Regions from separate parts of the Lactobacillus panisapium genome, predicted to be linked through region 4. Evidence: predicted binding sites of a transcription regulator. Region 4 holds the regulator's gene; each other region holds the start of a gene.

Evidence for each region. The regulator HrcA, encoded in region 4, represses chaperone genes, less so after heat shock. The targets are predictions, from matches to a motif close to TTAGCACTCNNNNNNNNNGAGTGCTAA.
Region 1: the regulator HrcA is predicted to act here: its motif matches at 1,932-1,958, upstream of GYM71_RS03535 (ATP-dependent Clp protease ATP-binding subunit).
Region 2: the regulator HrcA is predicted to act here: its motif matches at 1,687-1,713, upstream of groES (co-chaperone GroES).
Region 3: the regulator HrcA is predicted to act here: its motif matches at 1,214-1,240, upstream of GYM71_RS08755 (Hsp20/alpha crystallin family protein).

Annotation. Positions count from the first base shown of each region.
Region 1 covers NZ_CP048268.1:706,726-709,938, reverse strand. Annotated here, with positions in the region: gene ptsP (phosphoenolpyruvate--protein phosphotransferase) at 1-1,270, opposite strand, end outside; gene GYM71_RS03545 (phosphocarrier protein HPr) at 1,270-1,536, opposite strand; gene GYM71_RS03540 (hypothetical protein) at 1,649-1,831, opposite strand; gene GYM71_RS03535 (ATP-dependent Clp protease ATP-binding subunit) at 2,000-3,213, shown strand, end outside.
Region 2 covers NZ_CP048268.1:1,520,826-1,524,038, reverse strand. Annotated here, with positions in the region: gene GYM71_RS07290 (ABC-F family ATP-binding cassette domain-containing protein) at 1-621, opposite strand, end outside; gene GYM71_RS07285 (redox-sensing transcriptional repressor Rex) at 935-1,576, shown strand; gene groES (co-chaperone GroES) at 1,758-2,042, shown strand; gene groL (chaperonin GroEL) at 2,059-3,213, shown strand, end outside.
Region 3 covers NZ_CP048268.1:1,842,073-1,845,285, forward strand. Annotated here, with positions in the region: gene GYM71_RS08745 (Y-family DNA polymerase) at 1-591, opposite strand, end outside; gene greA (transcription elongation factor GreA) at 672-1,133, opposite strand; gene GYM71_RS08755 (Hsp20/alpha crystallin family protein) at 1,346-1,774, shown strand; gene GYM71_RS08760 (C1 family peptidase) at 1,919-3,213, shown strand, end outside.
Region 4 covers NZ_CP048268.1:1,210,215-1,213,427, reverse strand. Annotated here, with positions in the region: gene truB (tRNA pseudouridine(55) synthase TruB) at 1-38, shown strand, start outside; gene ribF (riboflavin biosynthesis protein RibF) at 60-992, shown strand; gene hrcA (heat-inducible transcriptional repressor HrcA) at 1,132-2,181, shown strand; gene grpE (nucleotide exchange factor GrpE) at 2,194-2,787, shown strand; gene dnaK (molecular chaperone DnaK) at 2,806-3,213, shown strand, end outside.

The sequences.
Region 1 (3,213 bases), 500 kb from region 4:
CGCCAACCTTTACGCCCTTCTTAGTTAATTTATCTTTTTCTTCAGCCAAAATTGACTTAGCTTTACGCAATTCAGCTAAAGTACCAATCATTGGGAACATAATTCCGAGCTTACCGAATGCTGATGCACGCAATAAAGCACGTAACTGTGTCCGGAAGATTTCCTCATTTTGCAATGACAGTCTAATTGCACGTACGCCCAAGAATGGGTTCATTTCTTCAGGTAAGTCCCAGTAATCGAGGTGCTTGTCACCACCGATATCCATGGTTCTGATAATGACTTGCTTGCCATGCATCCCTTCGATAACTTCTTTATAGGCTTCGAATTGATCTTCCTCAGTTGGAAAATCTTTAGAATCCATGTACAAAAATTCTGTTCTGTATAAACCAACAGCTTCAGCACCATTGGCATTTACACCAGCCATATCATTTGGAGTACCAATGTTAGCAGCGATCGTGAATTTCTTCCCGTCAGCAGTTACTGAAGGTTCATTCTTTAATTTTTCCCATTCAGCTTTTTGCTTTAAGAAAGCGTCACTCTTCTTCTTGTAATCAGCTACTTGTTCATCAGTTGGTTCAATTACAGCGTCACCGTTCAAACCATCAACAACTAAGTTTTGACCGTTAGTCACGTCCTTAGTAATTGAATCAGTCCCGACAACAGCAGGTAATTCTAATGAACGAGCCATGATTGCTGAGTGAGCAGTCCGACCACCAATATCGGTTACAAAACCTTTGACAAACTTTTTGTTTAATTGCGCAGTATCACTTGGAGTTAAGTCGTGTGCAACAACGATAACTTCATGATCAATTGAAGCAGGATTAGGCAATTCCTTGTTAAGCAAGTGCGCCATAATTCGCTTAGAAACATCACGAACATCTGCAGCACGTTGTTGCATATATGCGTTATCAGTCATTCCTTCAAAAATTGTAATAAATTTTTGAGCAGTTTCATCTAACGCAGCTTCGCTGTTGATCTTTTGCTCCTTGATTTCATTTTCAATTGCACCCGTAAATTCAGGGTCATTCAAAATCATCAAATGTGCTTCAAAGACTTGGGCTTCATCTTCACCTAAGCTCTTTTTAGCGCTGTCGCGAATTTGCTCAACTTCTGCAGTTGAAACTTCAATTGCTTTTTTGTAACGAGCCAATTCACTGTCAACGTCGCTAATTGTCGTCTTTGTATAAGTAAGATCAGGTTCAACCAAGAGATAGGCTGGTGCTACAGCAATACCATCACTTGCAGCAATTCCTTTTAATGTCTTGGTCATTATTCAGCCAAACCCTCTTTTTTCATTGTTTCAGAAATAGCAGCAATTGCGTCTTTTTCGTCATCACCATCAGCACTAATAGTAACATCGGCATTCTTACCAACACCAAGTGACATAACACCCATGATTGACTTCAAGTTAACTGACTTACCATTGTATTCAAGGTTGATGTCTGAACCAAACTTTGAAGCAGCTTGAACTAACAAAGTTGCTGGACGAGCATGAATACCTGTTTCTGCAATAACATGAAAATCGCGTTTTTCCATTATAAATATCTCCTTTGAATTGAAAAAATCAAACCGGTAGTAAATACCTATTCCTGTATTAGACTATCATTTTTTTGTGAATTAGACAACATAAATGTAACAGTTTACATCATTAAAGTTCAGACTTTGATTGCGTGTAAACTATTTTGCCTCCTCGCAAGGCTTTTCCAGTTATATTCTGTCTTTTACCAAAAGATCTTAAAGCAGCTTGAAAATCAAACGCTTCTTCAGGTTTAACTTCATAATGATCCAATTCACCATTTGCTAACTGCTCCAGAATTTCTTGATAATCCAACTTTACCACCGTTTCTATAAAACATATTCCATCCTTAGCAAAAAAATTGCTAAGGCTTATTTTAGCATATTTACTATGTCGACAGAAAAGGTTTTAAGTTTTAGCACTTGATTATTGCGAGTGCTAATTATATAATTTAATCATTGAAAAGAAAGGCGGTATAACATAATGCTTTGTCAAAACTGTCAAAAGCGACCTGCCTCAATTCACCTTTTTGCAAAGGTCAATGGGCAAAGCCGCGAAATTAATTTATGTCAACAATGCTATCAAGAACTTCAACAACAAGGAAATATTAATATGAGTAATGATAATAATGGTTTCTTTGGCGATTTTAACGATTTATTTAACTTTAGTAACGGCAATAACGGAATGAATGGCAATCCTAACAATCCGGGAATGAACCCAGGTAATCCTGGTAATCCAAATAACGGTGGAAATGGACGCTCACTACTTGATCAATACGGTACTGATTTAACTGCATTAGCGAAAAAAGGTAAAATTGATCCCGTCATTGGTCGCGATAAAGAAATTGCGCGTGTCATTGAAATTTTAAACAGAAGAACCAAAAATAACCCGGTCTTAATTGGTGAGGCTGGTGTTGGTAAGACTGCTGTCGTAGAGGGCTTGGCCCAACAAATTGTGGACGGTTCAGTGCCAGCCAAATTACAAGATAAACGAATCATTTCATTAAATGTTGTTTCACTTGTTCAAGGCACCGGAATTCGTGGCCAATTTGAACAGCGTATGCAGCAACTTATCAAGGAACTGCAAGATCACGATGACATCATTTTATTTATTGATGAGATTCATGAAATTGTTGGTGCTGGTAATGCTGAAGGTGGAATGGACGCTGGAAATATTATTAAACCCGCACTGGCTCGTGGTGACTTGCAGCTTGTTGGTGCAACAACCTTAAAAGAATACCGTGAAATTGAGAAAGATTCCGCTTTAGCTCGGCGGTTCCAACCCGTTGATGTTAAGGAACCATCAGTAGCGGAGACTATTCAAATCTTAAAAGGAATTCAAAAGCGCTACGAAGATTATCACCATGTTCACTACACGGATGATGCAATCAAAGCTGCTGCTGAATTATCTGAGCGCTATATTCAAGATAGATTCTTGCCCGACAAGGCTATCGACTTACTTGATGAAGCTGGTTCTCGCATGAATTTGACAATTCCTTATGTTGATAAGGATAAAATGAAGGAACGAATTGATGCTGCACAGCAATTAAAGCAGGATTCTCTTAAAAATGAGGACTACGAAAAAGCTGCTTATTATCGTGATCAAATCGAAAAATACAATAAGATGAAAGATCAAAAAGTCGATCCTGATAAGTCACCAATTATTACTAGCAAGATCATGAACAAAATTGTCGAAGA
Region 2 (3,213 bases), 310 kb from region 4:
GGAATATGTTTTAAGAAAACCTTCTAGCCAGTCAAGTGTGTCTAGATCTAAATAGTTGGTCGGCTCATCGAGTAAAAGTAGCGGTGGCTTGCGTAATAGCAGTTTGACAAAGGCAAGCCGGGTTTTTTCACCACCAGAAAGATCACCAATAATTTTAGTCCAAGTATTTTCAGGGAAGTTAAAACCATTCAAAATACTTTTAATATCCGCCTGATAGGTATATCCACCTTGTTGTTCAAAATCAAATTGCAACTGGTCATATTGTTTTAAAAGTTGCTTATCTTCCGGATGTTCGGCAATTGCTTGTTGCAAGCCGCGGATTTTTTGTCCTTTTGCAATTAATGGCGCAAAAACGGTCAGCATTTCATCCCAAATGCTCTTACTTTCATCTAAGCCATTTTCCTGCGCGATATAACCCACATCGATCCCTTTATTAATGGTAAATTCGCCGTGGGTAGCTTCTTCTTCACCCGTCATAATTTTAAGGAGTGTGGTTTTACCAACTCCATTTGGTCCTACAAGGCCAATTCTTGCATTTGAATCAATCGAGAAATTAACGTGATTGAATAGCGTATTGGCACCAAATTGTTTTTCTAAATCGTGTCCTTGTGCAATTATCATATTTTTCACCTAAAGTCTATTTTAGCATATGTGGCAAGACTGCTGGCAACTGCATGAGAAATAAGCCTTTTTTAAGTAAAATTATTTTTTCATCATTAGTAAATTGATTACGAGTATTTGCTCAGTTATTTACAAATAATTTTTTAATTACCATGTAAAGCGGGTTAATTAACAGTAAAATCGTGTTTTGTGATTGTGTTAGATTGTGAAAAAACATTTGCAAATATCAGTAAGTTATAGGTAAAATAATATTAATTGATGAGTGAATTCACAAAAAAGCTCACTAGTGATATTAAGTTGGAGGCTTTTTAAAATGGAAAAAATAAAAATACCTACAGCGACAGCGAAGAGACTGCCGCTTTACTATCGTTACCTAATTATCCTGAATGAAGCTGGTAAAGAAAAAGTTTCATCTACTGAATTATCAGAAGCAGTTCAGGTTGATAGTGCATCAATCCGTCGTGATTTTTCATATTTTGGTGCTTTGGGTAAGCGTGGGTATGGCTATGATGTCAAAAGTCTCCTATCCTTTTTTAAAAAGATTTTAAATCAAGATACTTTAACTAATGTTGCATTAGTTGGTGTAGGTAATTTGGGGCACGCCTTGCTCAACTATAACTTCAAACGAAGCAATAACATCCGAATTTCCTGTGCTTTTGATATTAATCCTAAAATTACGGGTAAAATTTTGAGTGGCGTTCCTGTTTATGAAATGAGTGAATTGCAAAAGCAGCTGAGTGACCAACAGATCACCATCGCTATTTTGACAGTGCCGTCAGATTCTGCACAAAAAACAGCGGATGACATGGTCGAAGCTGGCATTAAGGGCATTATGAACTTTACGCCAATTCGGTTATCAGCTCCAACCGGGGTTAGAATTCAAAATGTTGACTTGGCGACTGAATTACAAACCCTCATTTATTTCCTTGATTCGGATAAAGATAAGAATAGATAAATATATAAAGCCGCCGCTGCAATGGCTAAAGAAAGTTAGCACTTTAAGTAAAAAAGTGCTAATTTTTTCTTGCTTTTTTTATTAAAAGGGGGTATTATCATATTTGTAAGTTAGCACTTGGTTAATAAGAGTGCTAACAAATAACAAAAATGATTTTAAATTAAAATTAGGAGGGACAAACGTGTTACAACCAATTGGTGATCGCGTGATCGTAAAAGTTAAAGAAGAAGAAGAAAAGACTGTAGGCGGAATCGTCCTTGCTTCAAATGCTAAAGAAAAGCCAACAGAAGGTGAAGTTGTTGCTGTCGGTGAAGGCAGTTATGCAGAAAACGGCAACAAGATCCCAATGTCAGTTGAAAAGGGCGACGTTGTTCTATATGACAAGTATTCTGGCACTAACGTTGAATACGAAGGTGAAAAATTCTTAGTCCTTCATGAAAAAGATATTTTGGCAGTGGTTAAGTAATTAAGGAGCGAAAATTATGGCAAAAGATATTAAATTCTCAGAAAAAGCAAGACGTTCCCTATTAAAGGGTGTTGATAAGTTAGCTGATACTGTTAAGGCAACAATCGGTCCTAAAGGTAGAAACGTTGTCTTAGAGCAATCTTACGGCAATCCTGAAATTACTAACGATGGTGTTACCATTGCTAAGTCAATTGAATTAAAAGACCACTACGAAAACATGGGTGCTAAATTAGTTGCCGAAGCTGCACAAAAGACTAACGACATTGCTGGTGACGGTACCACTACTGCAGTTGTGTTAACTCAAGCAATCATCCGTGAAGGAATGAAGAACGTAACTGCTGGTGCTAACCCCGTAGGTGTTCGTCGCGGAATTGAAAAAGCTACCAAGGCTGTTGTTGATGAATTACATAAAGTAAGTCACACTGTTTCTTCAAAAGATCAAATTGCGCAAGTTGCTTCAGTTTCATCTGCTTCAAAAGAAGTTGGTGACTTAATCGCTGACGCAATGGAAAAAGTTGGTAACGATGGTGTTATCACAATTGAAGACTCACGTGGTATTGAAACTGAATTATCAGTAGTTGAAGGTATGCAATTCGATCGTGGTTACTTATCACAATACATGGTAACTGACAACGATAAGATGGAAGCAGATTTGGACAACCCATATGTTTTAATTACTGACAAGAAGATTTCTAACATTCAAGACATCTTGCCATTATTGCAAGAGATTGTTCAACAAGGTAAATCATTATTGATTATCGCTGACGATGTTTCTGGTGAAGCACTTCCTACTTTAGTATTGAACAAGATTCGTGGTACTTTCAACGTTGTTGCTGTTAAGGCTCCAGGCTTTGGTGACCGTCGTAAAGAACAATTACAAGATATTGCCGCTCTTACTGGTGGTACAGTTATTACCGAAGATCTTGGTCTTGAATTAAAGGACACAACGATTGATCAATTAGGTAAAGCACGTCGCATCACTGTTACTAAGGACTCAACGACTATTGTTGATGGTGCTGGTTCAGATGAAGCAATTAAAGAACGTGAAGACTCAATCAGAAGTCAAATCGAAGAAACTACTTCAGACTTTGACAAGAAGAAGTTGCAAGAACGTCTTGCTAAATTAACTGGTGGTGTAGCTGTTATTCATGTTGGTGCTGCTACTGAAACT
Region 3 (3,213 bases), 630 kb from region 4:
TCGCCAAATTGTATCGGGAACATCAATATAATGCCAATAGTCAATCATTGAATGGCGGTGCTTAGCAGAAATATCCATTGCTAGTTTGGCAAGAAGCGGATTTTCACCAATTCCGCAGGTAGTGTATAGGCCCAATTTATCCCTAATCTCACACTGAATTTTACGTGCGACTAAATAGGGATCATCCCCAAACAAATGCCAAGATTTAGTCATATCAATCATGCTTTCATCAATTGAATACGCATGAATATCTTCATCCGCCGCATATTCACGAAATATATCCAGCACTTGCATGCTGCGCTTAATATATAAATTCATATGCGGATCAACCAGCAATAAATCAGGTGCATCTTTTTTAGTGGGCAAATCGCGCACACGCATCACGTTAGTTAAACCATACTTTGCTTTTGCTAAAGGAGAAGCCGCCATAATTAACCCTGAACCATACTTGCTATCAGGCTGATGGGACACCACTGCCAGCACAGCCTTCATGGGATTAAGTCCTAGTTCTAGCGCCTCACAGCTTGCAAAAAATGACTTATTATCAATCATAAACACTACGCGGTGGGGTTCATAACGATAATCATACATTTTTTCCACTCCTTGTTACAAACCTTTGTTCGTTTAAAGTTAATTATACAAACGCTAGTTCGATTAATCAAGTGCAAAATTTAGTCAATTGCCATAATAGTAACGTGATATTCTCCCGCAGGCGCCATTACGCTAACTGTCGTATTCACCTCTTTTTTCATTATTGCTTGCCCAAGAGGTGAATCAAACGCAACCTTTCCGTCGGCAATATCGGCTTCCATCCGGCCAACTACTTTATACTTCTCTGTTTCGTCATCATCATCAAATTTAAGTGTGACTGTCTTACCAAGGTCAACCTTCCCATCAGCGGTTTTATCAACAACATCAGCATATTTTAGTTGTTTTTCTAAGTACCGCACGCGGCTTTGTAAGTGACCCAGATCACGCTTAGCCTCAGTGTATTCAGTATTTTCCGACAAGTCACCCAGTGCCCGGGCCTCTTGCAAAATCTTAATTCTGCGCGGACGATCCTTTTTCAATTCAGCAATTTCGTTCTTAATTTTTTGGTAACCTTCCGGCGTCATTTTCTGATAATAAACCAATATTTTTACTCCTTTTGTTTGTTAGAAAAATTTTTTCCACAAGCTATTATTACTGCCACAACAGTTTTCAGCTTTTATTTTTAGCACTCGAAAATAAAGAGTGCTAAATGCTTTAATTTTAATTTTCTAGGTACTATAATAATAACTGTAATGAGGAAATAGCAAACACCTCATTACAAAACTTAATTAAATTTGAAAGGAAGCTTTTTACTATGGCAAATGATATGATGAATCGGCACAATGACTTATTTGATGCGATGAACGATTGGTTTGATCTTCCAAGAAAATTTTTTGACGATGGCGATATGGCCAAATTAATGCAATCAGACGTTGTTGAAAATGATAAAGAATACATTATCAAAGTAGACATGCCTGGAATGGATAAAAATGATATTAACTTAAACTACAATAACGGCATTTTGAGCGTATCAGGCTCTAGAAAATCATTCAAAGACCTATCTAATGATAAGAATAATAGTCTTATTCACCGTGAAAGAAGCGAAGGTCACATTTCTCGCAGCTTCAGATTACCAAATGTGGTTGCAAGTGAGATCCATGCAAAGTATGATAATGGTGTATTGACTATTACTTTACCAAAACAAAGTTCTGGTCAAAGTGATAATTCAATTCAAATTGATTAACTTATTTAATAAAGATTGCAAGAAGTTCAAGATAAGTTGCCAATACAAATAATTCTCTAAAACGAGTTCAGCTATTGAACCCGTTTTTCTTTTGGCTTAAAATATAAAGTAATTTAAAATTAGATTAAAAAAGGAGAATTATTAATGGGACACAAAATTACTGTTCAAGAGCTTGAAAAGTTTGCGAACAATTTTAATGACAACCCCAAAAATCAGGTTGTTGCCCGTGCTGCTCAAAAAAGCGGCGTTTCGATGGCAGCTTATAACGAGCGGGTTCAAAATGAACTAACACGTGTTTTTTCAACAGAATTAGATACTGAAAATGTTACTAACCAACTTCATTCAGGCCGCTGTTGGGAATTTGCCACTCTGAACATACTACGTCATCAATTTGGTAAAAAATATCACTGCAAGAATTTTACTTTTTCACAAAGTTATAATTTTTTCTGGGACAAAATTGAACGTGCCAACACTTTTTATGACAACATTTTGGCTACCGCTGATGAAAAATTAAATTCACGTACGGTTGAAGCCATCTTAGGCGGAGCCGGCGAAGATGGCGGACATTTTCATATGGGTGCTGCTTTAATCGAAAAATATGGTGTCGTTCCGTCATACGCCATGCCTGAAAGTTTCAACGCCAATAACACTGATGCGTTTGGCAAGACTTTAGGCGATAAATTGAGAAAAGATGCATTAGTATTGCGGGAATTGAAGCAAGCAGGCAAAGACAAAGAAGTCGAGCAAGCACGCGAGCAATTTTTAAGTGAAGTCTACCAGATGACGGCAATTGCAGTCGGTGAGCCACCAAAGAAATTTGACCTTGAATACCGCGATGATGACAAGAAGTACCACTTGGACAAAGACTTGACACCACTTGAATTTTTACACAAGTACATGGGCGAGGTTGACTTTAATGATTACGTTGTTTTAACTAACGCTCCTGATCGTGAATATAACAAGTTGTACGGCATTCCATTTGCTGATAACGTTGGCGGCGTCTGCAGAATTAAGTTCTTGAATGTACCGATGGAATACTTAGAAACTTACGCTGTTAACCAGTTAAAAGATGGTGAAGCTGTTTGGTTTGGTAATGATGTCCTTGTTCAAAGCGACCGTAAGCAAGGATATCTTGACAGCGATTTGTACAAGTACAGTGACTTATACGGCGTCGATCTCAGCATGTCAAAAGCTGACCGTCTACGGACCGGTTCAGGTTACGCCAGTCATGCAATGGTATTAGTTGGTGTCGATGAAGATAAAGGCCAAATTCGCCAGTGGAAAGTCGAAAACTCCTGGGGCGAAAAGAACGGTGACAAAGGCTTCTTCGTTATGAACGACAAATGGTTTAAAGAATATGTTTATGAAGTAGTTGTCCACAAAAAGTACCTAACTTCTGAACAAGTTGCCTTAGCCGAAGGTCCAGTAACTGACCTGCC
Region 4 (3,213 bases):
TTTATCGCCCTGATTTGATGCTGTTACAAAACGAATAGGTGAAATGAAGGTTATTTATCGTGCACATTATCCATTTAACTTACCCCATCGGCGAAAAGCTATTTCCAACTAATATTATCTTAGCGCTTGGTTTTTTTGATGGCGTCCATCTCGGACACCAGCAGTTAATTAAAATTGCCAAAAAAAAGGCAGACGACAAGCACTTGCCTTTGGTTGTAATGACCTTTGACCGTCATCCTAAAGAGGTTTACCAAAATTCACAAGTTACCTATATAGATAATTTAGGTGAAAAAGCCTATAAAATGCAAAAACTTGGTGTCGACTATTTATTGGTCATGCATTTTAATGAGCAATTTTGCCAGTTAACTGCACAAGAATTTGTTGATAACATTGTCGTCAAACTGGGTGCTGACACGGTAGTGGCTGGCTTTGATTATACTTATGGTCCTAAAGATATTGCTAATATGAAAAATTTTCCTAAATTTGCTAGAGGCAGATTTGAAATAATTGATGTTCCGAAACAATCTTATGATGGTCAAAAGATTGGCTCGACGGAAATTAAAAAGGCAATTACTGCTGGTCAGATGGACTTAGCACAAAAACTTTTGGGTGCGCCATATGTTATGTCTGGGACAGTAGGTCATGGTCTGCGTAATGGGCATAAATTGGGCTTTCCTACAGCTAATCTAGTATGGGATACTAACAAAGTGGTGCCAAAGGTTGGCGTGTATGCAACCCGAACTAAAATTAAGGGTCAATGGTATGACTCAATGACTAGTGTTGGCTATAATGTAACTATTAATGATAATAAGAAGATTTTTATTGAATCTAATTTATTTGGGTTTAATGAAGAAGCTTATGACGAGGACATGGTTATAAAGTGGTACAAGTATACACGTGGTGAGATTAAGTTTGCTAACTTGAACGAGCTAAAAATGCAGATGAAACAAGATGAAGCTGAAATAAAGGCTTATTTTGCCCAGAGAAACTAATAAATTCTTCCGGTTAATTAGAAAACTGCATTTTGTCATAAAAAAGTTTAGCACTCGACTTGACATTCTGCTAAAAACTAGTATCATAATAATTGTTAGCACCTGATAAGTATGAGTGCTAAAAGTGAGGGCGATTTTTATGTTGACCGAACGTCAAGAATTAATTTTAAAGACAATTATTAATGATTTTACGCAAACGCATGAACCGGTTGGATCTAAAACGGTCATGAATCAGTTGCCAATTAAAGTTTCTAGTGCAACTATTCGTAATGAAATGGCTGCTTTGGAAGACAAGGGATTACTTGAGAAAACACACCTTTCAAGTGGACGCGTACCGTCTACTGAAGGATATCGGTATTACTTAGATAATTTACTTGAACCTCTTCAAATCCCGTCGTCTGTTTACCAGAAAATTGTTAGTCAATTAGATCAGCCTTTTCACCAAGTCAACGAGATTGTACAGGAAGCTGCCAAAATTCTTTCTGACTTGACTAATTACACTGCTTTTGCAGAGGGACCCGAAAATAGTGATTTAACTATCACTGGCTTTCGAATCGTACCGTTATTTAATCGCCAAATTATGGCAATCTTGGTAACTAGTGATGGTAACGTCCATAGCCAAGTTTACAGCTTACCTTATAATGTTCACGGTGATGAAGTAGAAAAAGCTGTGCGGATGATTAACGATGAGCTCGTAGGAAAAGCTTTAAGTGAGATAACTCCTACCTTGCTTAATCAGACCTTGGGTAAAAAGCTAACGAGTAATCATGTAAGCGAACTAATTGATTTAGTTGAAGATGTTATTAACGATGCTGCTAGTGAGCAGATGTACGTTGATGGTCAAATCAACTTATTGAATAATAGTTCGTTTGATGATGTTTCTAGCTTGCGTTCACTATATGAATTGATTGATCACAATGATTTGATTTCTAATTTTGTTGATGACAAGACTAATTCAGATGGTGGCAAATATCCGGTACGTGTAAGTTTGGGTTCTGAATTGTCAAATGATTTGTTAAGAGATTATAGTCTGCTTACGGCAGAGTATAGCGTTGGCTCCCATGGCAAGGGCATAATTGCTTTACTTGGCCCGAATAATATGCCATATTCACAAGTTATTGGCCTTTTGGAATACTTTAGAAATGAATTGGCTAAGAAACTACTTGAATATTATGGTAGGTTTAAATAAAGGAGGTTAGCCGTGAGTAAGGAAAAATATGTTAGCGAAAAAGATTTGGCCAAAGATAAAAGTCAAACAGAAAAAGCTAAAAAAGATGAAAAAAGCAAAGTAAGTACTAAGGTTGACGAACACAAAGATCAAAAATCCGCAGAAAAAAAGCTTGCGGAAAATTTAGCCAAAGCTCAAGAAGAAAAGAAAGACTTGGAGGACAAATTCCTTCGTAGTCAAGCGGAAATGCAAAATATGCAAAATCGCTACAATAATGAGCGTGCACAATTAATCAAGTATGAATCACAATCTTTAGCAAAGGATGTTCTACCAGCAATGGATAACCTTGAACGTGCCTTGAATACTAAAGTAGATGATGAAGCTTCTAAACAACTTAAAAAGGGTGTCCAAATGACTTTGGATTCTTTGATTAAGGCGATGAAGGATCATGGTATCAGTGAAATTGAAGCTGAGGGAGCTAAATTTGATCCTAATTTACATCAAGCAGTACAAACTGTAGAAGCTGAAAATGATGAACAAAAAGATCACGTTGTTCAAGTTTTACAAAAAGGATATTCATATAAAGATCGTACACTAAGACCAGCAATGGTTGTTGTTGCACAATAATTGAAAGGAAGATTATTAATGTCAAAAGTTATCGGTATTGACCTCGGAACCACTAACTCAGCAGTAGCAGTTTTAGAGGGTAAAGAACCAAAGATTATTACTAACCCAGAAGGTAACCGTACCACTCCATCCGTTGTCGCATTTAAAGATGGTGAAATTCAAGTAGGTGAAGTTGCTAAGAGACAAGCAATCACTAACCCTAACACAATTTCATCAATTAAGCGTCATATGGGTGAGACTGATTACAAGGTAAAAATTGGCGACAAGTCTTATACTCCACAAGAAATTTCTGCCATGATTTTACAATACATCAAGAAGTTTTCTGAAGATTATTTAGGTGAAAAAGTTACGGAAGCAGTTATCACCGTACCTGCATACTTCAACGATGCACAACGTCAAGCTACTAAGGACGCTGGTAAGATTGCC